Glaciimonas sp. PCH181: one gene and its partner. The protein of the gene in region 1 binds, or shares a complex with, the protein of each later gene. Links are inferred from orthologs where the notes say so. Each region holds a gene or a part of one and is shown on either strand. Other genes may lie near its edges.

What was found.
Region 2: the proteins of C7W93_RS16300 (region 1) and dapF are in contact, whole or in part, in a solved structure (PDB 5YGU), measured with the Escherichia coli proteins. The link is inferred for Glaciimonas sp. PCH181 from one-to-one orthologs.

The regions. Positions count from the first base shown.
Region 1 is NZ_PYFP01000002.1:677,359-694,815, forward strand. What follows is about bases 14,238-17,149. They hold C7W93_RS16300 (RNA pyrophosphohydrolase), read left to right. Parts: upstream 14,238-15,355; coding sequence 15,356-15,943; downstream 15,944-17,149. Other genes in these bases: C7W93_RS16305 (CNP1-like family protein), read left to right, coding at 15,952-16,542; proB (glutamate 5-kinase), read right to left, coding at 16,621-17,149. Also shown: C7W93_RS16240 (ribonucleotide-diphosphate reductase subunit beta), read right to left, coding at 1-230; C7W93_RS16245 (ribonucleoside-diphosphate reductase subunit alpha), read right to left, coding at 389-3,313; 1,6-anhydro-N-acetylmuramyl-L-alanine amidase AmpD, read right to left, coding at 3,741-4,454; C7W93_RS16255 (sigma-54 dependent transcriptional regulator), read right to left, coding at 4,466-5,983; C7W93_RS16260 (PAS domain-containing sensor histidine kinase), read right to left, coding at 6,013-7,770; C7W93_RS16265 (PP0621 family protein), read right to left, coding at 7,805-8,086; C7W93_RS16270 (inner membrane protein YpjD), read right to left, coding at 8,083-8,892; ffh (signal recognition particle protein), read left to right, coding at 10,268-11,635; C7W93_RS16285 (SWIB/MDM2 domain-containing protein), read left to right, coding at 11,983-12,348; C7W93_RS16290 (lytic transglycosylase domain-containing protein), read right to left, coding at 12,603-13,214; more of proB, read right to left, coding at 17,150-17,457. UniProt on the Escherichia coli protein: Master regulator of 5'-end-dependent mRNA decay.
Region 2 is NZ_PYFP01000002.1:1,611,274-1,624,016, reverse strand. The notes cover bases 3,430-6,428. They hold dapF (diaminopimelate epimerase), read left to right. Parts: upstream 3,430-4,499; coding sequence 4,500-5,357; downstream 5,358-6,428. Other genes in these bases: C7W93_RS20535 (tetratricopeptide repeat protein), read right to left, coding at 5,514-6,428; C7W93_RS20545 (lipid A biosynthesis acyltransferase), read left to right, coding at 3,567-4,436; C7W93_RS20550 (lysophospholipid acyltransferase family protein), read left to right, coding at 3,430-3,570. Also shown: C7W93_RS20560 (AI-2E family transporter), read right to left, coding at 1-845; metK (methionine adenosyltransferase), read right to left, coding at 1,236-2,393; more of C7W93_RS20550, read left to right, coding at 2,704-3,429; more of C7W93_RS20535, read right to left, coding at 6,429-7,214; C7W93_RS20530 (porin), read left to right, coding at 7,862-9,031; C7W93_RS20525 (DUF484 family protein), read left to right, coding at 9,231-9,899; tyrosine recombinase XerC, read left to right, coding at 9,921-10,922; C7W93_RS20515 (Fur family transcriptional regulator), read left to right, coding at 11,031-11,639; C7W93_RS20510 (GTP-binding protein), read left to right, coding at 11,754-12,743. UniProt on the Escherichia coli protein: Involved in the succinylase branch of the L-lysine biosynthesis and in the biosynthesis of the pentapeptide incorporated in the peptidoglycan moiety. Catalyzes the stereoinversion of LL-2,6-diaminopimelate (L,L-DAP) to meso-diaminopimelate (meso-DAP).

The DNA of each region.
Region 1 (17,457 bases):
TTGATTTCTTGCGGCATCCAATGATTCGCGCAACCTGCCAGATACTTGTCCCATGCCCATTTGTACTTAAACGGCACCAGTTGATTCACGTCGGTGTGGCCATTGATAATACGTTTGTCTGCAGCATTCACCCGATGCGTTGTATCTACCGCAGGCTCGGTCGACTGCACCGGCAGCGGCATCGCACGCGGGGCGGGTGTTGAACTTACTTGTTCATCCCAAGAGAGCATATTTCTTCCTTCATTTTATCTTTTGATTAGCGAGACTGGCTTTAGTTCAGCCAATGCAACTTATCTGTTATCAGCGGCACGTTCGATGGGTCATAAACGTGCCGTCCTTCCTCATTTATTTCGGTGTAACTGCGTTGCCGCGTTACACCATTACAGAATTACTGGCAGGCTTCGCACTCTTCAAAGCCTGGGTCGCCTGGACGCATCACGCATGCCGGGCCATCCAGTTCGATCTCATCCGATACGACCGGCTTGGTTGCATAATTTGCCATCGCACCGCCGCTTGCGCCGCCATCCACTGACACTGCATTCAATGCACCTGTTTTAGTGGTGGATTTTTCAGTGTGAGTCGCGCCAATTGTGCGCAGGTAATAAGTCGTTTTCAGACCGCGCAACCAAGCCAGCTTGTAAGTCTCATCAAGTTTTTTGCCCGATGCACCGGCCATATAAATATTCAATGACTGCGCCTGGTCGATCCATTTTTGACGACGCGATGCAGCTTCAACCAACCATGACGGTTCAACTTCGAACGCCGTTGCGTAGATCGCACGCAAATCTTGCGGAATGCGATCAATCTTGGCCAGACTACCGTCGAAATACTTAAGATCCGAGATCATGACTTCATCCCACAAACCGCGCGCCTTCAAATCACGTACCAGGTAAGCGTTGATTTCTGTAAATTCGCCAGACAGATTCGACTTCACATACAGATTTTGGTAAGTCGGTTCGATACAGGCCGACACGCCAATGATGTTCGAAATGGTCGCCGTCGGTGCAATCGCTACGCAGTTCGAATTACGCATACCGAATTCTTTGATACGGCCGCGCAACTCAGTCCAGTCCAACGATTCCGACATATCCGTTTCGAGATAACCGCCGCGCTCTTCGGCCAATAATTTCAACGAATCTTGCGGCAGAATGCCACGATCCCACAACGAACCACGGTATGAACTGTAACGACCGCGCTCTTCGGCCAAAGCCGTCGAAGCCCAATACGCGTTGTAGCACACTAGTTCCATCGAACGATCGGCAAACGTGACCGCTTCTTGCGAAGCATAAGGAATCCGCATCATGTGCAGGCAATCCTGGAAACCCATAATACCCAGACCAACAGGACGATGACGCAAATTAGAATCGCGCGCCTTCTTCACTGCGTAATAGTTGATATCAATGACGTTATCCAACATCCGCATTGCCGTGTTGATCGTTTTTTGGAGTTTGACCGCATCCAACTGACCGTCTTTCATGTGCGCGGGCAAATTGACCGAACCCAGATTACATACTGCGATTTCTGATTCGTTAGTATTCAACGTAATTTCTGTACATAGGTTTGAGCTATGTACCATCCCGACGTGTTGCTGCGGGGAACGGATATTACAAGGATCTTTAAAAGTAATCCAAGGATGGCCGGTTTCAAACAGCATCGACAACATCTTGCGCCACAGATCCAGCGCATGGATTTTCTTGGATGTACGCAACTCGCCACGTGCAGCTTTAGCTTCGTAACCGACATAAGCGGCTTCAAATGCCTTGCCGACCTTGTCATGCAGGTCTGGCGCATCGCTAGGCGAAAACAAAGTCCATTCGCCCTTCTCCATCACGCGTTTCATGAACAGGTCAGGAATCCAGTTGGCAGTGTTCATGTCATGCGTACGACGACGATCATCGCCGGTGTTTTTACGCAGGTCCAGGAACTCCTCGATATCCATATGCCATGTTTCCAGATAGGCGCATACCGCCCCTTTACGCTTACCGCCCTGATTGACCGCAACCGCTGTGTCGTTGACCACTTTCAAAAATGGCACCACACCTTGTGATTTACCGTTCGTGCCTTTGATATGCGCACCCAGCGAACGCACCGGCGTCCAATCGTTACCCAAGCCGCCTGCATATTTCGCCAGCAAGGCGTTTTCTTTAATGGCATCGTAAATGCCTTCAAGATCGTCCGACACTGTCGTCAGATAGCAGGATGAAAGTTGCGAACGCAGTGTCCCGGAATTGAACAGCGTTGGAGTCGAACTCATGAAATCGAAACTGGACAATAAGTTATAGAACTCGATTGCACGCTCTTCGCGGTTAATTTCGTTCAATGACAGGCCCATCGCCACGCGCATGTAAAACGCCTGTGGCATTTCGATGCGGCTGTCCTGAATATGCAGGAAATAACGGTCGTACAGCGTTTGCAGACCAATATAAGCAAATTGCAGATCGCGTTCAGGTTGCAACGCTTCAGCCAGTTTTTTCAAATCAAACTGCGCCAGCTTGCTATCAAGCAGATCTGCCTCTATACCCTTTTTAATATATTTTGGGAAATATTCAAGATATTCCGCAGGCGCATCCGCTTGCGCGACTTCTTTGCCGAAGACTTCCTTACGAATCGTATGCATCAGCAAACGCGCCGTAACGGTGCTGTAGGCCGGATCTTTTTCCATCAGAGCACGCGCTGCCAGAATCGCTGACTTATGCAGTTCTTCAACCGGCACGCCGTCGTACAAATTCTTGACTGCCTCTGACAGAATGGCATCAGCGTCGACGTGCTTTTCCAGACCGATACACGCCGCGGAAATCAAATCGCGCACTTGCTGCATATCGAGGACGCGACGTTGGCCACCTTCCGTCACATACAGCTCAGCTGCCGCAACCGCCGGGCTAGTGGTCGATAGCTGTGCGCGCTCTTCCATCCGCTTGGCGCGATACAAAACGTAAGCACGCGCAACATCGTGCTCACCAGAGCGCATCAATGACAGCTCGACCTGATCCTGGATATCTTCAATGTGAAAAGTGCCACCAGTAGGCTGACGACGCACCAACGCATTCACAACGTTGGAAGTCAGTTCTTCGACCAGCTCACGGACGCGCGCAGAAGCCGCGCCCTGGCCGCCGTTGACCGCGAGAAATGCTTTAGTGACCGCGATCGAAATTTTGGATGGCTCGAAACCGACAACAGAACCATTACGACGGATGATCCGATAATCGCCAAAACTGATAGGCGCCTTCGCGGGAGCGGAGCTAGTACCTGTCTGCGACGATGCGCCACCGAACTCGGATAAAGATTTAACGGAAATTTCTTGAGTAGATTGCACTGAGCCTCCCGAGCTGAGTTGACAGACGCGCATTGCGCCTGTTGTTAATAACTAATAATAAGGACTAAAAAAACCACACCGCCAACGCCACTACGATTGCTACATATCATCACCAAACTAATGCTGATGCCATGCCACACGCAAACGCAAAATCCAACTGACGCTTGCGTCAAACTTGATCAATTTCAAATAAGGGGGCTGTCCTCAGGCCCATACAACATGAATACCAAAACCTTCTTAGTTATGCAGCCTAGGCACCTGGAACAGCTAAAGGAGAAATTGCGTTTAAGATCATAAAACACTAGATATAGTTTTTAGATCGTTGTTTGCACTAATTGTAGTACCTAGCGAGTACAGACGCAATGCTTAAAGAGAGGGATCGATATAATCTTTTTTGCTAAGAAAAATCAAAATTCCATTGACTTTTCTAGGTGCCGCACGGGAAGCGCAATGTCGGGTTGGTGAGTGCTCGCAGGCGCGTATCGACGCAACCTTGCTGGTACAGGTGCCAGTCGAAAAAAGGCCCTGGATCGGTTTTTCTGCCCGGTGCAATATGTTCATGCCCGCATACTGCCAACAGATGATGGCGCGACAGCAATGCGTCCGTCATCGCGCAAAGAGACTGGTACTGCGGCATGGTAAAAGGCGTGAAATCAGTCCCTTCGAGTTCAATCCCGATCGAAAAGTCATTGCAGCGCTGACGTTCGCCAAATGTCGATACGCCAGCGTGCCAGGCCCTATCGTTAGTCGATACAAACTGCATCACGCTGCCGTCGCGACGAATCAGAAAGTGGGCAGACACCCGTAACGACCGCAACTGTTCAAAATACGGATCGGCATCGTAATCCAGAGAATTGCCAAATAAATCAGCAATAAACGGTCCGCCAAATTGACCGGGCGGCAAACTGATGTTGTGGATCACTAGCAGATCAATACCGCTGCCTTCTGGCCGGGCATCGCAATTCGGCGAGCGCAGATGACGCACTTCGGGCGCATCCTTCGCGCCGCTTTCCGCTACGCACCAGCCATCTTCGCCAATCTGAAAAACGGGCGTAACTGGCTGGACGAAGGTTGCCTCGGCAGCCGCAACGGCACCTTCAGCAGCGGTGACCACGGCGATCTTTGGTACGTTATCCGTCATCGCGAATACTCTTAATCCTGTTCATGGATCGATAATCTTTGCATCCGATAACGCAATTGCCGAAAACTTATGCCCAACAATTCCGCTGCTTTGGTGCGATTGAATTGCGTTCGCGCCAATGCTTGTCGAATAATATTACGCTCAACATCGTCGAGATGCATGGGTAACGACGGCGGCAACGCAGGATTAGCTTCGGCGGTAACAGAGGGATCGCTGACAAATTTTTCTGCCATTGCCATGATTGAGGCAACCGCGGCCGCCGATTCCTCTGGGCCGATTGGCTCTTTGGGTTCATTCAGATCGGCTGCAAGATTCTGCTCAGGCTGAAGTAAGCCCGTTACTTTCAATGCCAGATCAAACACTTCGATCTGACCATCGTTAGCAAAAGCCAATGCCCGCTCAAGAATATTTTCAAGTTCACGGACGTTGCCCGGAAAGCTATAAGTACGTAAGGCTTGCAATGCCGAGGGGGTCAATGACATCGAGGTCAAATGGGGATCGGGGATCGCCAGACGCGCCAAAATAACCTCCGCCAGCAAACCGATATCCTCCAACCGCTCGCGCAAAGGTGGCAATCGCAATTCAATCACGTTTAAACGGTAATACAAATCCTGCCGGAATTTGCCTTTCTCCACGCATTCCGCCAGATTTTGATGCGTTGCGCTGACCAACCGCACATCTACAACCTCTTCCGTCGTCGCGCCGACTTTGCGGACCCGGCGCTCTTGAATTGCGCGCAGCAATTTAACTTGCATTGCCAGCGGCAAATCGGCCACCTCGTCGAGCAGCAACGTCCCGCCGTTAGCAGCCTGAAAAAAGCCATCCCGATCGTCTGCGGCACCGGTAAAAGCGCCTTTGCGATAGCCGAAAAACTCCGCCTCCATCAAATTCTCGGGGATGGCACCGCAATTGACTGCAATAAAAGGTTTGTCGGCACGCGGACTGAGCGCGTGTAAATCGCGGGCAGCCAATTCTTTGCCGCTGCCGGATTCGCCGCTAATCGCAATCGGCGCCATACTGCGCGCTAATCTGGCAATCTGCGCACGCAAATCCTGCATCGCCGCAGAAGTGCCGATCAGCCGTAACGGCTGCGCCCCTACCTTACTATCCGTAGCGCTATTGCGCGATGACAGCCCTGCGTGGGAAGGACTGCGCTCCGGCACGTTCATACGTAATGCCGACTGCACCATTAAACGTAGCTGATCCAGCGCAACAGGCTTGGATAAATAGTCGAATGCCCCCGCCTTCAAGGCCATCACGGCGTTATCGGCGCTACCGAAGGCGGTAATCACCGCTATCGGTGTCATTTTGCAACTGGCAACAACTTCGTGCACCAGTTCAATACCAAGGCCGTCGAGCAGTCGCATGTCGGTAAGTACAAGGGCGTATTCGCGCTGCGACAGAAATTGCCGGGCTGTTGCCAGCGAATCAGCACTATCGACATCCAAACCCATTTTGACTAAGGCGATTTCCAGTAATTCGCGTAAATGCGCCTCGTCATCGACGACCAGAATACGGGGTGAAGTCATGGCAACAATCTTTTCCGGTCAACTAACATTTAAAGTGGCCCACGAGCAGCAAACGCGATAACAAAACGTCCGGTGAGATGCTCGTGCGCTTCATGACGATATTCATAGTCCAGCTTTGCAGCGTTATTCAAACACAACTCGCGTGCCAAAAATAGTCCAAGGCCGGTTCCTTTATTAGAGGTCGTATAAAACGGCTCAAATAAATGCAGGCGAATTGCCGGGGTAATCGGCTGGCCATCGTCCTGTACGTGCAGCTCCAGACCGCCCGCCGCATTGGTGGTAACCAGCAAACGGATGCTGTTGGCCTCGCCGCTGGCGTAGCGCAGTGCATTCGACAATAAGTTAACCACGACCTCACGCAAATGTAACGCATCAAACCACACGCGATGTTGGTCAGTCGCCGGGATCAGCAATTGCAGCACCCCAGCCTTTATCAGGTTAGTTTGCTGAAATTCTTCAGCGATCTCAGCGACCAGTGGAGCCAACAGGATAGGCGCAGTTTGTCGTTGCGCCTTACGCGATAGCGACAGAATATCTTCGATCATACGATTAAGCCGCGCCACATTATCCTCAATAATGTTGAGCAGACGTACTTGCGTCGGACTGACGGCTTCTTCGATCAACAAGGTCGCAGCATAAGAAATGGACGACAGCGGATTGCGCACTTCGTGGGCAATACTGGCAGTTAATCGCCCCATCGCTGCCAGCTTCAATTGCTGCGCCTGATTTTCAATTTCGCTGACATCTTGTAAAAAAATAACCGCAAGATACTCACTTAAATCCTCGGTTTTGACTGCGGCAAAGCGCAATTTAAAATGCATCGCCAGCTCATGCCCGCTTACCCCCATAGCTGTGCTGCTCGGCCCTCTATCCTCGGTTTGTTTGATCGTGACAAGAAAGGGTGAATCGCTGGAGGTTGCGTCCGAAAGAGAGGGAGGGCTAACGCTGGGATGGAGACTGACGGTGGCAGCCCAAGCCAAAAAAGCCTCGGCAATCGGAGACAGCGAAGGAAAATCAGTCAGCTTGAACAAATGCGGCTCATCAGGAATCGACAAAGCCAGCATGCGTTCAGCCATCGGATTGGCCATCAGGATAGTCGCGTCCGGGCCGACAACCAGCAGACCATCGCCCATATCTGCCACAGCCATGCGATTAATTGCCAGCTGCACGCGTAAATCTGTGCCGCGCTGTTTCGCCAGATCTTCCTGTCGAATCAATTTGTTAGCCAAACGATTGATCACAAACACGGCAAAAAAGAACGCTGCGCCTGATAACCCTGCTTTCAATGTCGTTGCATCCGACGTCGATTGCAAAATTTGATAGCCGCTCTCCCCCAATAGAACCAGAGTGACAATCGAGACGAACAGCATCGCCTGTAACAGCGACGCCAGAATTGCGCCTCCCGCGAGCGGGAATAAATAAAGAATCGCCAAACCGCTCTTAGCGCCCCCTGCACCTATATAAAGAATAGAAATCGCGCCGATATCAATCACAATTTGCACCACAATCTGGAGCTTGTAATTACGCCGGTAATAGGCCGCTAATAAGGTGAAGACAATCGCGCAAATCAGGTAAATCGTGCAGATTTCGGAATAATTAAAAAAATTCAACAAGCCCTTATCTTTAGCGCCATTCGCGCTGAGATACATCAGCAAGACTAACGCCACGACAATCCGGGCAATATTAAATGTTTGGAGATTGCGCCAAAACGTTATTGGCCTATCGGTGTCTGCAAAGATGGCAGACCCGAATTTTGGAAAATGGAAGTGCGATCCGGATCGGCTCATGCGCGTCAATTCAAGAAGTTATCCGGTGGCAACATCAATGTGCGTGCAGACGCCGATGCTCCTCACCGCAAAACACTGTACCGGCATAATCGGTCACAGCTTCGGAAGCAGGAAAATGCAGACCGCAATGCGCGCATGCCACCATTTCTTCCACTGGCGGGGAAGCACCCGACAAAGACGACGGATGCGCACCTCCACCAGCGCCGCCTGTCGGATCACCCGAGGCGGAACGGCTTTTATTGATGATGTTCTTTTTAGTGCGCTGAAACCAGACGACAACTGCCAGCGCAATGACTAACCAAATCACATATTTCATACCAAGACCCGATGCAATACCACTTCAAGCACAAAACGACTACCGACATACGCCAGTAACAAAATAGCAAATCCGATCAATGTAAAACTGAGCGCCGTGCGACCACGCCAGCCCTGCCATTTACGTCCCGCCAGCAATAAGCCAAACAAGGCCCACGACAGCATCGTGAATATAGTCTTATGATCCCACTTGAAGGCGGTGCCGAACAATTCTTCCGAGAACACGACGCCGGACAATACTGTTAGCGTCAACAATACGAAGCCGAAAGCGATCAACCGAAACAGCAACTTTTCCATCGTCAGCAACGCGGGCAAGCGATCCAGTGCAACGCCAAACCAACTAGTACTCACGCGACCGGGCCGCGTATGCAAACGGGATTCCTGCAATACCATCAATACCGCATGAAATGCCGCTATCGTCAGCGTACTGTAAGCCAGAATAGAAATCACGATATGCCATAAAAACACTGGCGATTTACCGCTTAATGGCACCATATTTCCGGGAAATAGCGCGGGCAAAATCACCGCCAGCGCCGCGGTCGGCAACACCAGAACGCGTAATCCATCGAGAGTATAGTTGCGATTTTCAAGCCAGTAAGCAGCGACCGATACCCATAGCGTCGCCGACAGCATCATCGAAAAACCAACCCGCACCTCCTCGGGACCGATCACGTCAGCCCATAGTGCGCCGCCATGCAGCAACCAACCTGCGGCAGCGACTACCGAGATGGTCTTGCGCCGTTTCGATGGCAGCAAGGCGCAGCCAAGGTATAACAGTGCAGTCAAAATAAAGAGATAAGTTTGCATCATGTAAGTTTACAGTATGTAACCTTGTGCTGGCGGTGCGATAACCCACAGCGGGAAAGAAATTTTCTTACTAAAGACACACATAAATTGGGTCGGCAACGTATTTATCAAGCGATAACCAACGACGACAATTGACCATACTTAATAAGACAGATTTAACTGGCTCATCGCAGCGGCCCGGTTTTCGGACGTCACGATTACTTATTTTTACGCTTGTCCCGGATATACATCGCAGACTTGTTATTCGCCAAAATCCGTTGCGTTACATCAAACAGCTCAGTTGCACTAACTAGTCCGCTGAGCTTCGCATAACCATATTCACGCGCGTCAAAATCCGGCGCTTGCTTGGCAATATGGCTGCCAACCGATCCCAGCTGCGCCCAACCATCTTCATCCGACACTGCTTCGACACCGCTTCGCAACAAACGCACCAACCGCGTATCCTGTTTAAGCTCATTCGCGGCAGGATGCAATTTCCCAGGCGCCTGCGAGACGTCTTCGACGTCCAAATCCGTCAACAGCTCAGTGTAAATAAACTTATCGCATGCCGTCACAAAAGGCTGCGGCGTCTTGCGCTCACCAAAACCATATACGGTCAAACCTTCTTCCCGGATACGCGACGCCAGCCGTGTGAAGTCACTATCGCTGGAGACAATGCAAAATCCATCGAAACGCCTTGTATACAGCAAATCCATCGCGTCGATGATCATCGCGCTATCGGTTGCGTTCTTACCTTTGGTATAGCCAAACTGTTGAATCGGCTGGATCGAATTGCGCAGCAGGCATTCTTTCCAGGTTCCCAGCCGGTTGTCAGTCCAATCGCCATAAATACGTTTGACACTAGCCACGCCGTATTTGGCAACCTCTGCCAGCAAACCATCGACAATCGCTGCACTAGCGTTGTCGGCATCGATTAATACCGCCAGACGCGGCGCTTCGGGCGAGGAATTTCCTGACATGGTATTTCCTGAATATTGGATGGAAGAATCATACCTCAAGGAAAGCCCGTACCCTATCGCGATCAGACATTTATGGCGCGCATTAGGCGGATGCTGACTATCACATTGCCGGTCGGCAATTCACATAATTCTGATCTGAAGGCATTACCGACTCAGGCCTCCGCTCTGGTGTTCATTTTCCGCGATTTCTGTAAAAAAATTATTCTTTCCCTCCCATTCTCTGGAAAGCGGGCTTTTCCTCGGTATCGGGTAAAATAACCGATTATATTTAGGGCGCAGTATCGGTCTTCATCGGTCATTGTCGGTAAAACATCCGCTGGAAACATCGCGGAAACAAATGTTTCTTATACCTTAATACCGTTTATACCGGCAGTCCTCCGCCCCTTCCGTCCTCTCTTCCGAAAACACTGTCACCTATGTTAGACAATCTTACCCAGCGCCTCGCCAAAGTCGTCAAAACCATGCGCGGCGAAGCGCGTTTGACTGAAACCAATACCGCCGAAATGTTGCGTGAAGTCCGGTTGGCACTACTGGAAGCCGACGTCGCGCTGCCAGCCGTGCGCGAATTTATCGCCAACGTTAAGCAAAAAGCCTTAGGCGAGGAAGTCATCGCATCGCTGACGCCGGGCCAGGCGTTGGTCGGCGTGGTACAACGCGAATTAGCGTCGTTAATGGGCGCCGATCTGGGGCCGGAAGCATCGCAGCTTAACTTCGCCACGCAACCGCCAGCGATCATCCTGATGGCCGGTTTGCAAGGTGCAGGTAAAACTACGACGGTCGGTAAATTAGCGAAATATCTGCGCGAGCAGAAAAAGAAAAAAGTCCTGACCGTTTCTACCGACGTCTACCGTCCGGCAGCGATTGGACAGTTGAAAACGGTCACCGAACAAGTTGGCGCTGACTTCTTTCCGAGCCTGGTGACCGATAAACCGGTCGATATCGCACTGGCCGCACTCGATTTTGCCAAGCGCCATTATCACGATGTACTGATCATCGATACCGCCGGTCGCCTGGGTATCGACGAAGCGATGATGCAAGAAATCACCGCCGTTCATGCCGCTGTCAAACCTATCGAAACGCTGTTTGTAGTCGACGCCATGCTCGGTCAGGATGCGATCAACACAGCCAAGGCGTTCAATGATGCGCTGCCGCTGACCGGGATTGTGCTCACGAAACTGGATGGCGATGCGCGTGGCGGTGCTGCGCTGTCGGTACGTCACATTACTGGCAAGCCGATCAAATTTGCTGGTGTCGGCGAAAAGCTGGATGGTCTGGAAGCGTTTGATCCGTCACGCATGGCGAACCGGATTCTCGGCATGGGCGATATTCTGGCGCTGGTTGAAGAAGCTAAAAAAGGTGTCGACGTTGCTGCAGCGCAGGATCTGGCGCAGAAAATCAAAGGCGGCGGCAAGTTCGACCTGAATGATTTCAAGGCGCAATTAGGTCAAATGAAAAAAATGGGCGGCATGTCGAGTTTGCTGGATAAGCTGCCAGCACAGTTCCAGCAAGCCGCTGGCGGTGCAAATATGGATCAGGCAGAGAAGTCAGTTAGGCGCATGGAAGGGATGATCAATTCCATGACCGCACAAGAGCGCGCCAAGCCGGAGCTGATCAAAGCCTCGCGCAAACGCCGGATTGCCACTGGCGCGGGCGTCCAAGTGCAGGAAGTCAATCGCATGTTGTCGCAATTTGATCAAATGCAATCGATGATGAAAAAACTCAAGGGCGGCGGCATGATGAAAATGATGCGCAGCATGAAAGGCATGATGCCGGGCTTGAAATAGAACCGCGCCAAATCTTGCGTTGAAAGATTTGGTAACGATTTAATTCCGCGGAATAATCTATAAATCCTTGATTGATAAGGCTTTTGATCTCTGGACCAATGTTCGCCGAGCGCCCCAAAAGAGTGGAAACTCACTGCCACTTTATTGCAATATTTATCACGTGCAGAAAGCGCATTTAGTTCCCTAAAGCGCTATGAAAAGGCAGTGTATTTCAGCAGGCATCGCCGTCACACACAAAATCCTGCAAAAGCCATAAAAAACACTTGCGTCACTGCGAAAAGCGCACCACTATGGGCGATGCGTGATTGACGCATTTTTCACACTCTCTTCGTCAAGGAGGCTTAAAGATGGCCACAGCAAAAAAACCAGTAGTTGCAGAAAAAAAACCTGCAGCCGCTAAACCAGCAGTTAAAAAAGCAGCACCAGCAAAAGAAGTTGCAGCAGAGAAGCCAGCACGCAAGCCTAATGCAGCGTTCATGAAGCCAATGAAACCATCAGATGTTCTGGCTGCTGTTGTCGGCGCTGATCCGCTGCCACGCACTGAAGTTACCAAGAAAGTTTGGGAATACATCAAGAAGCACAATCTGCAAAATCCAGAAAATAAGCGCAACATCGATGCTGATGAAAAGCTGAAAGCTGTCTTTGGCGGCAAAAAACAAGTGTCTATGTTTGAAATGACTAAACTCATTTCTGCTCACTTGAGCAATGCTTAAGGTCTAGCTCAGCTAGATTAACTTAAGTGCCAAACAAAAACGCCCGCATTGCGCGGGTTTTTTTGTTTTTGGAACACATGAATTTGATAGTTGAGATTATTTGCCCGAGGGCGCTTCTGACGCTGTCGCGTTCTTAATTGCATGACCACTGCAAATATAAGAAGCGAGTTTCGACAGAATTACATCACGAAGAAATACCAAGACAGTGCTACGGCGACGCGCAACTTCAGGTCTGGGTGAATTGCAACTTAACGTTACTGCACAGCCACCGTGGTTTTGATCGGCACCGGCTCAAACTCCCAGCGCTTCCAGGCAGCCTGCACCGCATTCGGATATTCGGGCCGACCCCGGCTTCCGTTATAACGGCCTAGCGCCAGGTAGAGATTACCTTTTTCCATGTCCAGATACATACGCAAAATCGCGCAGCCATAGCGCAGATTGGTTTGTATATCAAATAATTTGCTGCGATCTGCGTCCCCGATTACACGGGTCCAAAACGGCATCACCTGCATCAACCCCTGCGCGCTAACGCTAGACATAGCGTATTTGCGAAATGCGGATTCCACCTGAATCAAGCCCAATACCATCGCCGGATCAAGTCCCGCTCGCTTGGATTCGTACCAGGTTGTTTCCAGAAATTCGGTACGCATTTGCGCATCGGGGAATTTCTTTTTTAGGCGCTCCGACATTTCCACCAGCCAGTAAAGGTACTGAATGCGCTGCTGGATATCGGTAAATTGCGGCTTCGGCGGTCGCCCGTCATTGATCGCCCGCGATAGCGCTAACCTTACTGAGTCGGCCATCGCCTCTTCTTTTTGATTCCCGGCATGCGCGACGCCACCGACCATCAATGTAGTCAGCACCATCGTCAAGCAGAGAAAAATACGGCCTGTCAAACGCAAGAAAACTCCTCGGAAAATCTCATTCAGAACGATTGATTTCCGAGGAAAGACCTCAAACAACAACCATTTCTCACGTATTGCGTGCCACGCATACAGCTTTCTTCGCCTCTGAGAAACACGCAATCAACCTCCAGCCAGATCAGACGCCCAGACGGGCTTTCACAAAACCCACCATCTCAGCCAATGGCACGCTAGTCGCCTCAGTATCACGACGACCTTGGTATTCTAGCTGACCATCTTTCAAACCACGATCACCCACTACGACGCGATGCGGAACGCCGATCAGCTCCCAATCGGCAAACATCGCACCCGGACGTTCGCCGCGATCATCCAGAATCACGTCAATGCCTGCCGCTTGCAAGGCTTCGTAGAGTTTATCGGTCTCGCTTTTAACCGCTTCGCTGCGATCATAGCCCATCGGGCAGAGAACAACTTCAAATGGCGCAATCGCGGTTGGCCAGATGATGCCCTTGTCATCATAATTCTGTTCAATGGCAGCGCCCAAAATCCGCGTGATACCAATGCCATAGCAGCCCATTTGCAATGGCTGCGGCTTGCCGTTTTCATCTAGAAAAGTAGCATTCATCGCTTCGGAATAAGCCGTCCCGAGCTGGAACACGTGACCGATTTCGATCCCGCGCTGAATCGCCAGCACGCCTTTGCCATCCGGCGATTGATCGCCTTCGACGACATTACGGATATCGACTACCAACGGTTCCGGCAAATCACGGCCCCAGTTGACGCCCGTCAAATGATAATCCACTTCATTCGCGCCGCAAACGAAGTCGTGCATGTTCGCCACGGTACGATCAGCGACGACATTAATCGGCTTTTTAGTATTGATCGGGCCCAAATAACCCGGTGGCGTACCGAACCATTCGACGATTTCTTCTTCGGTTGAAAAACGATATCCGGTCAGACCAGGGATATTATTCGCTTTGATTTCATTCAGCGCATGATCGCCCCGCAGCATCAGCAACCAAACTTGTTTGTCAGCAGGCTTTTTATCGGTCGCCGCTGTTTCAACTGTCAGCACGATGGATTTAATCGTGGCGCTTAGCGGAATATTCAATAATTCGGCGACTGCTTCACATTTGGCTTTACCAGGGGTCGCTGTTTTAGTCATTACCTGACTTGGCGCAGCACGACTTGCATCAACGGCCAGCGCTTCGGCGGCCTCCATATTTGCTGCGTAATCTGAGGTCGGGCAATACACAATCGCGTCTTCACCCGTTGCGGCGATCACATGAAATTCATGCGATGCAGTGCCGCCAATGGCGCCATTATCAGCGGCGACAGGACGGAATTGCAGACCGAAACGATTGAAAATCCGGATATAGGCGTCGTACATTACTTGATACGACTTTTTCAGGCCATCCAGGTCGCGATCGAAAGAATAAGCATCTTTCATCGTAAATTCACGACCGCGCATCAAACCGAAACGTGGACGGCGCTCATCGCGGAATTTAGTCTGAATGTGATAAAAATTGACCGGAAGTTTGCGATAAGAGCGCAATTCAGTGCGCGCAATATCGGTAATCACTTCTTCCGAGGTTGGCTGAATAATGAAATCACGACCATGCCGGTCTTTGACGCGCATCAGTTCATCGCCGTATTTTTGCCAACGGCCGGTTTCTTGCCAAAGTTCAGCAGGTTGTACAACTGGCATCAATAATTCAACCGCGCCGGAACGATTCATCTCTTCACGCACGATATTTTCGACTTTTCGAATCACGCGCAATCCCATCGGCATATAGGTATAGATACCAGAACCAAGGCGTTTAATCATGCCGGCGCGCATCATTAATTTATGGCTGACGATTTCAGCGTCGGATGGAGCTTCTTTAAGAGTCGATACAAAAAAAACGGGAGGCGCGCATAACGGTGAATTCTTTTTAAAAAGAGAGGGTTATAATCGACTCAATTTTAAAGGATTAGCTGGCTGATGCGCCCACTCTTTGCACAATTGATTGATGTTCTGCCCAGTTTCACCACTGGTTGGGACCTGCTATGCGTGGATTTACCCCTAAATGTCGTATTTAATTTAGAACGTAAGCAAATTGGCATGAGGACCGCCTAGTCGCAGAAAGTTTTGAGGTAATACTATGCTGGACCGTGAAGGCTTCCGCCCTAACGTCGGCATTATCTTGCTCAACACCCAGAATGAAGTCTGGTGGGGCAAGCGCGTGCGCGAACATTCGTGGCAATTTCCACAAGGTGGCATTAAATACGGTGAAACGCCGGAGCAGGCGATGTTCCGCGAACTTGAGGAAGAAATCGGCCTGAAGGCGGAACACGTCAAAATTGTCGGCCGTACACGCGACTGGCTGCGCTATGAAGTGCCTGATCATTTCATTAAACGCGATATTCGCGGACATTATCGTGGCCAAAAACAAATCTGGTTTTTGCTGCGGATGACGGGGCGCGATTGCGATGTCAACTTACGCCTGACCGAGCATCCTGAATTTGATGCATGGCGCTGGCATGATTACTGGGTCCCGCTGGATGCCGTGATCGAGTTCAAGCGCGATGTCTATCAGCGTGCCTTGCAAGAATTATCACGCTTTTTAACCCGCCCATTGCAAAGCTCAGCGCGCCAGCCGCGCCATTTGCGCTGTGCACTGAATACAGAGGATTTGTCAGAATCGCCAAATCCCTGCATTCCGGCTGATCCGACTATCCATAAGGAGTAAGTTTTCCCATGTTTTTTAACATTATTTCTTCAACGCCGAAAATTAACAACGTCGGCAGGATCAACAAACTTGTCGCGGTCGCCGCCCTGCTCCTTTCTGCAGTGGCCCACGTACACGCAGCCCCCGGCTCTGGCCCAGGTCCCGGCTTTGATGATGATTTTGACGATGAAGTAAAGACCTGGCAAGAACTGGCGGTGCAATTGCCTCCGCAGCCCAAACCTGAAAATATGGCAGAGTTTTATGTCGGCCCTACGACCACCATGAAATTCGCGATTGATCTGGATTCAATCTCAGCCGGATCCGACGGGGTCATCCGTTACACGCTGATCAGCACTAGCAGCGGCGGCGCAGAAAATGTCAGCTACGAAGGCATTCGCTGTCAAACCGCCGAAAAGAAACTATATGCTTTCGGCCATAAAGATGGCAATTGGTCACGCGCACGCCTGAGCAAGTGGCAGCAGATCAGCGCAGTCGGGGCAAATCGGCAGCATGCTGCATTGTTTACAGATTTTCTCTGTCAAGGCGGTACGATCGCTGGCAAGGTTCCTGTAATACAAGCGCGCTTCCGGAATAATCAGCCAATAAAGCCCGGTAGCTGATAGTCCACCATCAAAACACGCACGCTGAATGTCAAAAAGCCGCTATGTTTCCATAGCGGCTTTTTTATAAGCAAAGGCCTACAACAAAACCAAATTGTCGCGATGAATCAATTCCGATTTCTCGACGAAGCCCAATATTGCGGCGATCTCTGACGATGGATGACGCATAATCCGCCGAGCTTCAGCGCTCGTGTAATTACTGATGCCGCGTGCAATCGCACGGCCATCGCTATTCATACAAGTAATCACGTCGCCGCGCCCAAACTCACCCAAAACATCTGTCACGCCGATGGGCAATAACGACTTACCCTCGTTCGTCAGCTTTTGCACCGCGCCAGCGTCCAGTACCACTTTACCGGCCGTTTTCAGATGATCTGCCATCCATTGCTTACGCGCTTTCAACTGGCCGGTCTGGGCATTCAATTGCGTACCAATCGCTTCACCGGCAGCAAGCCGCGTCAACACATCCGCTTCCCGGCCCCACGCGATGACTGTGTGTGCGCCAGATGTCGCAGCACGCTTCGCAGCCAGAATTTTGGTGATCATCCCGCCGCGACCAATCCCGGTGCCCGCATCGCCCGCCATCACTTCTAGCGCAGGGTCACCCGCTTGCGCCTCATGAACGAACTCAGCATTGGGATCTTTGCGCGGATCGGCAGTAAATAACCCTTTTTGGTCGGTCAGAATAATCAGTGCCTCAGCCTCGATTAAATTCGCCACCAACGCGCCCAACGTATCGTTATCGCCGAACTTGATTTCATCGGTCACCACCGTGTCATTTTCATTGATGATCGGGATGACACCAAAACGTAACAAGGTAAATAAGGTCGAACGGGCATTCAGATAACGCTCCCGATCCGCAAGATCGGCATGCGTCAGCAACACTTGCGCGGTATGGATGTCGTGCAGACGAAA
Region 2 (12,743 bases), 930 kb from region 1 along the record:
CGCGCATTCAAAAAATATTCGAGTTTGTGAATCACGATTAAAAATAGCAACGCCCCCAGTGCTACGTATAAAGAGACCGACAGCGCGACTAAAACGATCAGCGAATTTGAAATCAGGTTGCCAATCACCGGCAGTAAACCAGCCAAAAACGTGACGATAATCATGGTTTTGGTCAACGGCAAATGTACGCCCGCCAAACGCAATATCACCAACAGGAATATTGCTGTTAGTGTTGTGTTGAGCAAGGATATTTTGATCTGAGCGAAGACCACGCGACGAAATGCATCGGCCAGCAATTGCACCCGGCCTAGCAACTCTGACGATAATGGCTGCAATATTGGCATCGGATGCTCGGCATTCAACGCCACCATCGCGCCCAATACCATCCCGATCAAAATATGGATAAAGACTTGGATCGCCTCTTTTCCCGCCAGCGTCAATTCACCGTTGTGCGACTCTATCCATTCCGTCACCATCTGCCGGGTGCCAGCGATATCGTCGGGCAAATATCCCTGCAACATCGTTGGCACTTGGGTCCGCGCCTGATCGATGACCTCCATCAGCTTGGTCTGAATGACTAGCATCCGATCCGGTCCACCGTGAAAGAAGGCGACCAATCCCAGAATGATGCCAGTCAACGCCCCAATAATCACCGCCGATAACAGCACCACCGCGATCAGATGTGAGCGCTCGCTTGTTAACCGACGCTGAATTAACGGTGTCAAAGAGCGTACTAATTGATACACCAACAATCCGGCCAATAGCGCCGTCAGCAAATGCAAGGTCAGCACTAACACCAACCCAAGTATCGAAATCAACCATGCAGTAATACGAAATGGGGACACGTTACTCGTCACCGGACGCAGTCTGGGTGGTAACGGACGGCGCGGAACGGACGCCTGACTTGCAGAAGATTTGGACGAGGCCATAGAGGATTAACCGGAGCGCTGAAAACACAATCAGCACAATCAACACCAGAGGAAATACCGGTGCTGCATGTGCCATCAATGTCCGTTGGTAACGGAACAACTCAGTGTAGCAAGTCCTTGCGCGGCAGCAAAGAACGATTTTGAACAGACATTCGGTCTGTGTTCGTATTTTCAACCGATATCAATCGATATGCATCGATAGCGACCGACAGACGTAAAAAAACGTGAGAACAGACTTCACCGATTTACGGTAAAAGTCCGTCTCACGTTTCCTATTTTCAGGCCGTCAAGCAGTTACGCGGGAAATTACAAAGCTGCTTTCAACGCAGCAGCTTTATCGGTCCGCTCCCAGCTAAACTCCGGCTCTTCGCGGCCAAAGTGACCGTATGCAGCAGTTTTTTCATAGATCGGCCGTAACAGATCCAGCATCTGCACAATACCCTTTGGACGCAGGTCGAAATGTTCCAATACCAATTGCGCCAGCTTTTCGTCACTGATTTTGCCTGTGCCGAAAGTAGTCACCATCACCGATGTTGGTTTAGCGATGCCGATCGCGTACGACACTTGAATCTGGCAACGGCTGGCAAGACCGGCGGCAACGATATTCTTGGCGACATAGCGACCAGCGTAAGCGGCAGAACGGTCGACTTTAGACGGGTCTTTACCGGAAAAAGCACCACCGCCGTGGGGCGCAGCACCGCCGTATGTATCCACAATAATTTTACGTCCGGTCAGACCGCAATCGCCTTGCGGACCGCCGATCACAAAACGGCCGGTAGGATTCACCAGATAACGGGTGTTTTGCAGCCATTCCTTCGGCACCACCGGCTTAATGATCTCTTCAATGGCAGCTTCTTCGATCGCCTTGTGCTGCATTTCTGGTGCGTGTTGTGTCGACAATACGATGGTGTCGATACCAACCGGAACGCCATCGACATATTTCAAGGTGATTTGGGATTTTGCATCTGGACGAAGCCAAGGCAAACGGCCATCACGGCGTAATTGAGACTGGCGCTCAACGATGCGGTGCGCGTAATAAATCGCGGCGGGCATTAATTCAGGCGTTTCGTCGCAAGCATAACCGAACATCAAGCCTTGATCGCCAGCGCCCTGATCAAGATCAATCCCTCGACCTTCGTCGACGCCTTGGGCGATATCCGGCGATTGCTTGTCATAGGCCACCAGTACTGCGCAGCTTTTGTAGTCGATGCCATAATCGGCATTGTCGTAGCCGATGCGTTTGATGGTCTCACGTGCGACATTGATGTAATCGACATTGGCGTTGGTGGTAACTTCGCCAGCTAAAACAACCAGACCGGTATTGACTAATGTTTCCGCAGCGACACGCGCAAACGGATCTTGGGCCAAAATAGCATCAAGGATAGCGTCGGAAATTTGATCCGCGACTTTGTCGGGATGGCCCTCAGAAACGGATTCAGAGGTGAAGAGGTATTCGTGTGTCATGACAGGCTCCTGCTAAAAAGAAATACAGTGGTGACCATGCCGCAGTCCTACTGTAGAGCCTGCGACGCTTTAGCGAAATTTGTATACCGCTTCGCAAGTTGTCTATTAACTCGGCGGATGAATATGATGAAACTTGGACCAGCTATAAATAATAATATCGTGAATATTAAATTGCATCCAGCGACACCATCATTATAAAAAATGCATTACAACAGAGGTATTACTTGCCACACAGTCATTTTGACAGTGCAGCGTTGTGGTATTTTACGCCTTTTACAACATTTCGGCAAAACGCCTCCGGTCTCCTCCAATGCTTGTTGCTCTCTTTAAATTGTTATCTGGATTACCGCTATCTGCGTTGCACGCGATTGGCGCTTCGGTCGGCTGGCTGGTGTATCTGCTGTCGCCCTCTTATCGGCGCAAATTAAAAGACAACTTGGGGAGGGCTGGCTATCAGCGCCAGCTATCGCAAGCGATCCGCGAGTCGGGGAAGAGTATGTTCGAGCTTCCCTTCGTCTGGTGTGCCTCGCCAGAAAAAGTGTTGCGCACTGCCCGAATCGAAAACTGGGACTTGGTGCAAGCCGCTCTTGACGCCAATACCGGCGTGATATTACTCACGCCGCACTTAGGATGTTTTGAAATTATTGCGCAGGCCATTGCCGAAAAAACCCCGCTTACAGCACTGTATCGCCCACCCCGTAAAGCTGCGTTAAAACCATTGATTGAAGGCGCCCGCGCACGTCGCAATTTGCATCTTGCGCCTGCGAATCTGACGGGAGTTCGCGCATTGCTAAAAGCGCTCAAAAAAGGTCAGGCTATTGGTTTGTTACCGGATCAGGTACCGCAAAATGGCGAGGGCGTATGGGCTAATTTTTTTGGCAAACCGGCTTACACAATGACCTTATCGGCTAAATTGCACCAAATGAGCGGCGCGCCGATTATTTTGTCGTACGCAGAGCGACTTTCATTTGGCCGCGGTTTCGTGATTCGTTTTGTGCCGTTTGAAGAAGAGTTGGGCACGACGCCGCAACAACAAGCTGAAGCGATCAATATCGCGATGGAAAAACTCATTGCACGTTGCCCGGCCCAATATATATGGAGTTATAACCGCTATAAGACGCCGCCCGGCGTGAGCGCCCCCAACGCGCCCTCTGCCGACAATCAGGGACAAGCATGAAGGCGTTGATTTTTTTATTGTGGCTGACGCATTGGCTGCCGCTGTGGATTCTCGGCCCTCTCGGCGAAGCGCTTGGATCACTGTTGTTCATTATCATGAAACCGCGTCGCAAGATCACGTTGACCAATCTGCGGCTGTGCTTTCCTGACATGCCCGAAACAGAGCGTATCGCACTGGCACGACGTCATTTCCAAGCCTATTCGCGCAGCGCGCTTGAACGGAGCGTGCTGTGGTGGGCATCCGAGGCGCGTCTCAAAAGATTGATCAAAATCGATTCCGCGTTGCCGCTTGAGACGCTTAGCGCAGGTCCGACCATTTTGTTATGCCCGCATTTCGTTTGCCTGGAAATCCCCGGTATTGCGTTAGTGCTGAATTCATCGTTGTCAATTTGCACTATTTACTCAAGGCAGCAAGATCAAGTCGTGGATGCCGCTTTATTAAAAGGCCGTTCGCGCTTTCGCCCGGTAAAACTATTCACGCGTGAACAGGGCGTGAAACCGATCATCCGCGCCATGCGTGAAGGTTTTCCATTCATCATGCTGCCGGATATGGATTTCGGCACCAAAGATGCCGAGTTCGTGCCTTTTTTTGGTATTCCCGCAGCAACACTGACAGCGACCGCCAGAATTGCCGCCGCCACCAAAGCCAGCGTAGTGCCGATGATCGCCACCTTTTTGCCACGCTACCAAGGCTGGAAAGTCACCTTTTATCCTGCTTGGGAAAACTATCCCGGCGATGACATCTCCGAAGCCACGCGACGCATGAATGCCTTCATCGAAGCGCGTGTCTTAGAAGCACCGGCAGAGTATTTCTGGGCACATAAACGCTTCAAGACCAGGCCAGAGGGCGAACCTAGTCCTTACTAGTTCGCAAATTGACAGGTTGAAATTCACAATACCCATTTGTTCTGGCAGTTCTATAATCACGCAATGAAACTCAAATTTACCAAAATGCACGGCGCCGGCAACGATTTCATCGTGATTGATGCGATCAGCCAGCATATCGATTTCACCTCAGCGCAATGGCAGGCATTGGCTGACCGTCGCTTTGGCATAGGCGCGGATCAAATGTTGGTGGTCGAAAAACCACAAGCGGCAGGCGTCGATTTTCGCTATCGGATTTATAACGCAGATGGCGGCGAAGTTGAGCAATGCGGCAACGGCGCACGCGCGTTCGTCAAGTTCGTGACCGAAAAAAGGCTGACCGACAAACGCACCATCAAAGTCGAAACCATGTGCGGCGTGATCGAGCCTATGCTGGAAGCCGATGGCAGCATCAGCGTTGATATGGGCGCGCCGGTTTTGACGCCCGCATCGGTGCCGTTCGACGCCAGCGGATTGCAAGCCACGCAAGAAGGGGCGGACAATTTATGGCCTCTCGATATTAACGGCAAGCGTGCTTTGTTTTCAGTGGTATCAATGGGCAATCCGCATGCGATTCAAATCGTCAGCGATGCCGAAGCAGCACCGGTAAACGTAGATGGTCCGCTTATTGAGCATCATCCGCGCTTCCCTAGACGGGTAAATGCCGGATTTATGCAAATTGTTGACCGCCATCAAATTAAGTTGCGGGTATTTGAACGCGGTGCTGGCGAAACACTGGCCTGCGGAACTGGCGCGTGTGCCGCTGTCGTCGCAGGTATCCAACGCGGCTTGTTAGATTCCCCGGTAAAAGTGGAAACCCATGGCGGCGCGTTATCGATAACGTGGAATGGTATTGATCAGCCAGTCAAACTCACCGGTCCTGCGGTGACAGTGTTTGAGGGCGAAATTGAGATGGGTGCTTAGTGCTTAGTGCTTAGTGCTTAGTTAACACTACTGCTTAGTCAGTTGATTTAGTACTAATAGAGTATGAAGCTGCCGAAAAATAGCCGTTTTGCCGGCAACAACTTAAGCAACGGTGTGAACTCTGCTTAAGCTTGCCCTTAAAATCCCAGGCATGCGCTAGCTACTCAACTCAGCAGCATCTTCATCTTCATCAGTCCCGACGTCGGTCAACGCCGCTGCCGGTAGCGCGGTCTTAAAACGATACAGGCGCTGGCGATAATTTCCCTCGGGACCGTGCGGACCACAATCCACATCTTCAAACAATCTCGCCAGACGATTCAATGCCTGCCGTTCGTCGCCAGTTTCAATCAATACCAACCGACGTTTGCTGCGCGCGTAAGACATACGAATATCCACCACCAGACAATGGCCGCAATCCGCCTGATTCAAATCCAGCAGTAACGCTTCGGGGCGGCTTAAACCAAATAGCAGCGCAAGTTCGATCCGCGCCGCCAAAAATGGATGGCTGGCCACCAACTCGCGCGTTAATTGCTCTTTCGCGGCCAATGCCCAAGTCTTCGGACGGGCCCTATCGGCAATTTTTGACAATAATGTCTGCGCAACATCACTTCCCTGAATCGCGGCTTTTTGCAGCCAATACACCGCTTGTACATCGTTGGTCAGTTTTTCACGTCGATTGCGCCAGGCACTGACGCCGCATTCCAGCTGAGCGGCGCGATGGCCCATTTCAGCGGCGTGCTCCAGATGGCGCTGCATATCGTTCAAATTACGCTGAGAAAATTCGGACTTTAAATATATTCGCGACAACGCATACCAGGCTTCAGACAAACCACGCTCACCCGCCTGCGTCAGCCAGCGGATCGCTTTTTTATAATTGGCGGAACCTGCACCAACAACAATCCGCTCTCCGTCGCTATCCATGCGGGCGTACCATAATCCCAAATCCAGCTGAGCCGATTTGTCATCAGCGGACGCTGCCAGCTCTAAAAATTGCTGAACTTCGTTGACGTCAAAGTCCGTGGTCATCATCAAGGCGCGGGCACAACGCGTTAGCAGCAACAGATTTGCCTCACCCAAGCGCCGTGCCAATGCCTCTGAAGGGGCATGCAATTGCGCTAAATCTCCACCGTATTGTTGCGCTACTGCACGTGCGAGCGGCAAACCGCGCTCTAAAAATACAGGCCAGTCCTGATTATCCCAGGCGATTTGCGCCAACGCATGTTGGGCTTGCATGACGCCAGCATCAGCCGCCCTTGCCGTCCACTCAAGCGTCATGCCGCTGGTATCGCTCTCAACTGACATCGTCTGAGGCTGGAATAGCCCCCGCGCAGCGCTATTACTTCCAACAAGTTCATCCTTACTCTTATTAACAGCATTGCCGTTGTATTCTGCCGGATGTAGCGACGTCGCCACCTTGGATCTCGCAGCATATTGGGCCAGCAACCACTGCGCTTCCGGAATGCCAGCATGCGCCGCCGTTTCCAGCGCTTTTAATGCCTTCGCGCCAAAGTCACGGAACGCCGCGCTTTGAAGTGCCTCGCTATCGCGTAATACTAATTGGGCCAGAATCAACCCCGCTTGCATCACGCCAGCGTCAAACGCGCGCTCATACCATGCGCAGATATCGTGTTGATTACTTGCACCAAGTGCAACATCCAACGGGATATGACTGCCAATTAATATCCATGCATCCGCTTCCTGCTGCTGTGCGGCGCGATCCAGCCAGTGCAAAGCAGTAGGAAAGCTCTGCGGCAATCCGTTGCCACCAAACAGGTAACGCTTTCCCAGCGCAAGCTGAGCTGCGCCCTGCCCAGCCCGCGCAGCACGAATAATCGCCAAGTCTTCCCGTTTAGCCATAAACACCCATCACGCAAAAGCGTAAATTATCTCCGATAAATTAAGAATCCTTTATTTGATACTGAATTCCAATTAAGTTCGCATCTTTAATACAACATATTGTATTTTTTTGACATTCTTAAAGATTCACCATTTTGGCGCGCCAGAAATAGTGAGAAACACGGCATAGTTCGCCGAAAATGCACCAAAAAATCTTATCTATCGCCAACGCATTCCAACTAGAAACAAAATTTAGGCAACTTATTACTTTTCCTCAAAAAACCTTTTAAGGAATTGCCGCAGAAACTAATAGGTCCACTTTTATTTTTGCGACGCGTTCATGGAGTTTGACGTCCAGCACATGCCAACACTTTAATAAATGACAACATATTCGATCTACATCTAAAGCGCTGACTTCCCCGCGATTTAACACCGATCTGCGCCAGAAGTCTGATTCGAATGTGGGCAGAAAATGAACAACTCAAACGGTCCTGAGCCTGCTTTGTGTCACAAAAATACAACAGAATCATCAACCCGACCCAATTTCGACCAATTTATAGCGCGACAGAAGACCAAACCACCGGCGCACGCAGCCGGACCTATTACTGTTCTCCCATCCGACAGATGTACGGATCCTTAAAGCAGGCTTTCCAAATAAAGGACGTCAAATGAAGAAATCACTAATCGCACTGGCCGTACTAGGCGCAATCGCAGGTGCAGCACAAGCTCAAAGCTCTGTAACAATCTACGGTATCGTTGATACTGGCGTTACTTATACAAACAAAGCACTGAACGCTACAACTGGCAAAACTGGCAGCAAATTTGCTCTGACTTCGGGCAACATCCAAGGTTCACGTCTGGGTTTCAAAGGCGTTGAAGATCTGGGCGGCGGTTTGAAAGCAGTGTTCCAATTGGAAGCCGGTTTTGCAAATGACACAGGTGCATTGCAAGGCGACAAAGGTTCGACAAATCTTTTCCGTCGTAAATCAGTTGTTGGTCTGAGCGGTGACAACTTCGGTACAGTCCTGCTAGGTCGTCAAACTGACATCACTGATGACGTAAGCCAATGGACTTCGGTTCAAGATTTCGGTGGCGTAACTGGTGCAGTTGGCCACAATCTGGACCGTTTGGAAGGTACACGTACCCAAAATTCGATCCGTTACAACACACCAAGCTTGTCTGGCTTCACAGCTAGCGCGATCTACGGTTTCGGCGAAACAGCTGGTCAAACTACAGCTGGCCAATCGTTCGGTCTGGGTGGTCAATATGCTAACGGTCCATTGGGCTTGTTCGCTACTTACTACCAATCGAAAAAAGGCGCTACACCTAGCGATGTATCCCTGACTAACGCTACAGTATTTACTGCTGGCAACCCAGGCGACACAGCTCTGAAGACATTTAGTCTTGGTGCTAGCTATCAAGTTGGTCCAGCCCGTCTGTACGGTAACTGGTCACGTGTTAAACAGCCATTGGCAACTACTACAGGCGCTGTTCCTGGCGGCCTAGTACCAGCTGGCACATTCACTATTGGTAGTATCAACAATAGCAAAGCTGACATCTTCGAATTGGGTACTAACTACGCTTTGACAGCACCTTTGCATTTGCTGGCTAGTGTTCAGTACAGCAAATTGACTTTCGTTGATGCTGGTTCACAAAAAGGTAAGCTGACTCAATTCAACTTGGGTACTGACTACTTCTTGTCGAAGCGTACTGACTTGTATGCTTTTGCTTCGTACCTGCGTGCTAAAGATGCTATCAACCCAGGCATATTGGGCGACACTACTGGTGGCAGCAACAACCAAACTGCTGTTACTGTTGGTATCCGTCACAAGTTCTAATTTAAGTTAGTCAGTTCTGCGGTAACGCAGAATTGCCTACTTAGCTAGAAATCCGAAAGGCCCACATGATTCTTCATGTGGGCCTTTTGTTTTTCAGCGCCAAAATGTCGATGCCCAATATCGGCAATAGTTGTCATTGAATGTCATAGCGGTGATACTCTCGGTCATTCATTCTCACTCGTCTCAAGACACCTACACCATGAGCAGCCATCTCGACGCAGACACCGTCGCACAATATCTTGCCGAAACGCCCCGCTTCTTTGAAGAGCATGCTGAGCTCTTAGGAAAAATCAAGTTGACGAGCCCATTGTTGGGACGCGCTATTTCCTTGCAAGAGCGGCAAATGGAAATATTGCGGGAAAAAATCAAAGTCCAGGACCTCCGTCTCGCCGACATGATACGTAACGCACAAGAGAACGACACCATCGCCGAAAAACTACAAGTCTGGTCACGCAGTCTGCTAATGGCGCGTAACGACGTCGATATGCCGCACACCTTGGTCAGCGGATTACAAACCATATTTAATGTCCCTCAGGCCACACTGCGACTCTGGAACGTCGCCGAGGCGTTTTCACATACGTGGTTTGCCGCACCAGCATCTGCCGACTCCAAACTTTTTGCGAATAGTCTGAGCGTCCCGTTTTGCGGTGCTAATAATGATTTTGAGGCCGCCACATGGTTTGAAAATCCGGCTGACATGCAATCTATCGCCATGCTCCCATTACGCGTAGATAGCGCCGAAAGCACATTCGGATTGTTAGTCCTGTGCTCGCCGGATGTCGACCGTTTTAGCTCCGACATGGCAACCGATTTCCTTGAGAAAATCGGCGATACCGCCAGCGCAGCGCTTGCCTGCCTGCTTGCCTAAAGACTAAAACGTCACATCGTCATGTCCACCGACCGCCTCTCCCCCTCCCAAAATCAACGTTCTTCGGCGGTCGTTGAAGCCTATCTACAAAGTCTGGTTGATCAACGCAAGTTGTCCCCTCATACGGTCAGCAGCTATTCACGCGATCTGGCAGAATTACTTTCGCTAAGCCGTGCGCTCGCCAAAAGTGCTGAAGACAACATCGACTTCACGCTGCTCACCCATGCCCACATACGTAAATTTGCTGCACAGTTGCATTCCCATGGCCTAAATGCGCGCTCAATTGCACGCAAACTTTCTGCCTGGCGTGGATTTTTTAATTGGATGGGAGAGCACACTGCGCTAACCAGTAACCCAGTCGAAGGGGTTAAAGCCCCCAAGCGCGCCAAACCTTTACCGAAAGCATTAGGAGCCGACGATGCAATACGGCTTGTCACCAGCGCCAATCAACACAGCGAGCAAAGCCCCACCTTGACCGCCTGTAATCGCGCCATGTTTGAATTACTGTACTCAAGCGGATTACGTGTGTCCGAATTAGCCGGGCTGGATGTCCGTTACACAGCGACCGCAGGGTATTCCTCCGCCGGTTGGATCGATAGCGATGCCGCCGAAGTCACCGTCACCGGAAAAGGTAATAAGAAGCGCTCCGTTCCGGTCGGACAACCCGCGTTACGAGCGATCGCGGACTGGCTAATATTGCGGAATGCCTTAATAAAACACGAAGACACATTTGCACTATTCCTGACTGAGCGCGGCAGCCGCATGTCGCCTCGCGTGATTCAGCTCCGACTAAAAGCGCACGCACAGGCAATCGACATTCCGACCGATGTTCATCCGCACGTATTGCGCCATTCATTTGCGTCGCACCTGCTGCAAGGATCCGGCGATCTCAGAGCAGTACAGGAAATGCTCGGCCACACCTCAATTGCCTCAACTCAAGTCTATACATCGCTCGATTTCCAGCGTCTTGCGCAGGTCTACGATGCCGCGCATCCACGTGCGAAAAAAGTACCCAAAGAATAATTTCGCCATGAGCAAAGATGACCTGGTTCAAATCTGCGCAAAATATGCAACTCAATTGCAATTTGGGGCATAATTAGTCCTCACTCACACTCCTCTATGTGTCCTGGCATGACCACTGACATCAAACTTAAATCCACCACCACCTTCGCGGCTAACCAGCAGGCCACACTTTCGCAAGCAGCGACACTGGCAGCAGAGCAATTGCGCTCGGCATTGGTGCGCATCACCAGCGCCCGGCTAAAAGTGTTAACGGCATTGCTAGAGGCGCGTTGCGCGGTTTCACATCAGGACATGCAGGATTTATTCGTAGAGATGGATCGCGTGACGCTGTATCGCGCACTCGATTGTCTGACCGATGCTGGACTGGCACATAAAATTGCCGGTGATGACCGCGTATTCTTGTACAGCGCAGGCGCAGAACATACTGAATCGACTTTTGCAAACCCGGAACACCACGCGCAACATCAGCACGGGCATTTCAAATGCACCCGTTGTGCCAAAGTATTCTGTCTGGATGGCAGCGGCGAGGCAGGTTTTTTAGGCGACGTATTAGCGCCAGTCAAAACTGACCTGAAGGGCGAAGAGTCTGCTACAGCATCACCGGCCACGCTGCGCAGACATTTACAGCAGGCATTGCAGGATTCGCTCGGCAAAGGCTTTGAGGGCCATGACATCGAACTGACCATTAAAGGCTGGTGCGCTGACTGCGCACATTAGTTAGGGCGCATGGGCTAAGCCACTTAGCCCTTTGACACCCAGCCGCTTATTGCCACAAATATAGCAGTCCCAATTCCCCCATTCTTACCCCGCACATTCACTCACTTTATCGCCATGGCACTTATCCCCACCACTATTCTTACCGGCTTTCTCGGCGCTGGCAAAACCACTCTCCTGAATCGCATTTTGCAACAGCCGCACGGCCACAAAATTGCCATCATCGAGAACGAATTCGGCCAGGAAAATATCGACAATGAAATCCTGGTGCAAGACAGCACCGAACAAATTATCGAAATGAATAACGGTTGTATTTGCTGCACAGTACGCGGCGATTTAATTGTTGCCCTGAGCGCACTGGCGCGACGGCGCGATGCTGGCGAATTGCAATTTGACCATGTCATCATCGAAACCACCGGCATGGCGAATCCCGGCCCGGTCGCACAAACCTTCTTCGTCGATGAAGAAGTCGCGATGCACTACATGCTCGATGCCATCGTTACAGTCGTTGATGCCAAACACGCCATGCAACAACTCGACCAACAAGAAGAGGCCCAGCGCCAGGTCGGTTTTGCCGATAAATTGTTGTTGTCCAAAACTGATCTGGTTGACGCGCCCGAGATTGCGGCCTTAACTGCACGCCTCACCAGAATCAATCCACGCGCATCCATCATCAGACTCGATCCGGCGCATACCCCGATCGACGAAATCCTGGATATTCGCGGCTTCAACCTCAACGCCAAACTGGAAATCGATCCAGATTTTCTTGCCGCAGAGGAAATGCACGACCACGCCACGCATGCGGATCACGACCATAGTGGCAGCGATTGTGCCCACCCATCGCATCAGGACGAGCATGCCCACGCGGCAGAAAAGCACCACGATCACGACCATAATCACCATCACGCCCAACATGCAGATGACATTGCAGCGTTCGTTTTCAAAAGCGAGCGCCCATTTAACACCGCCAAACTGGATGAATTTTTAGGTGGAATCGTCCAAGTTTATGGACCGCGCATGCTGCGCTATAAAGGTATATTGTTAATGGAAGGCGCGGACCGCAAAGTTGTATTTCAGGGCGTGCATCAAATTATGGGGAGCGATATC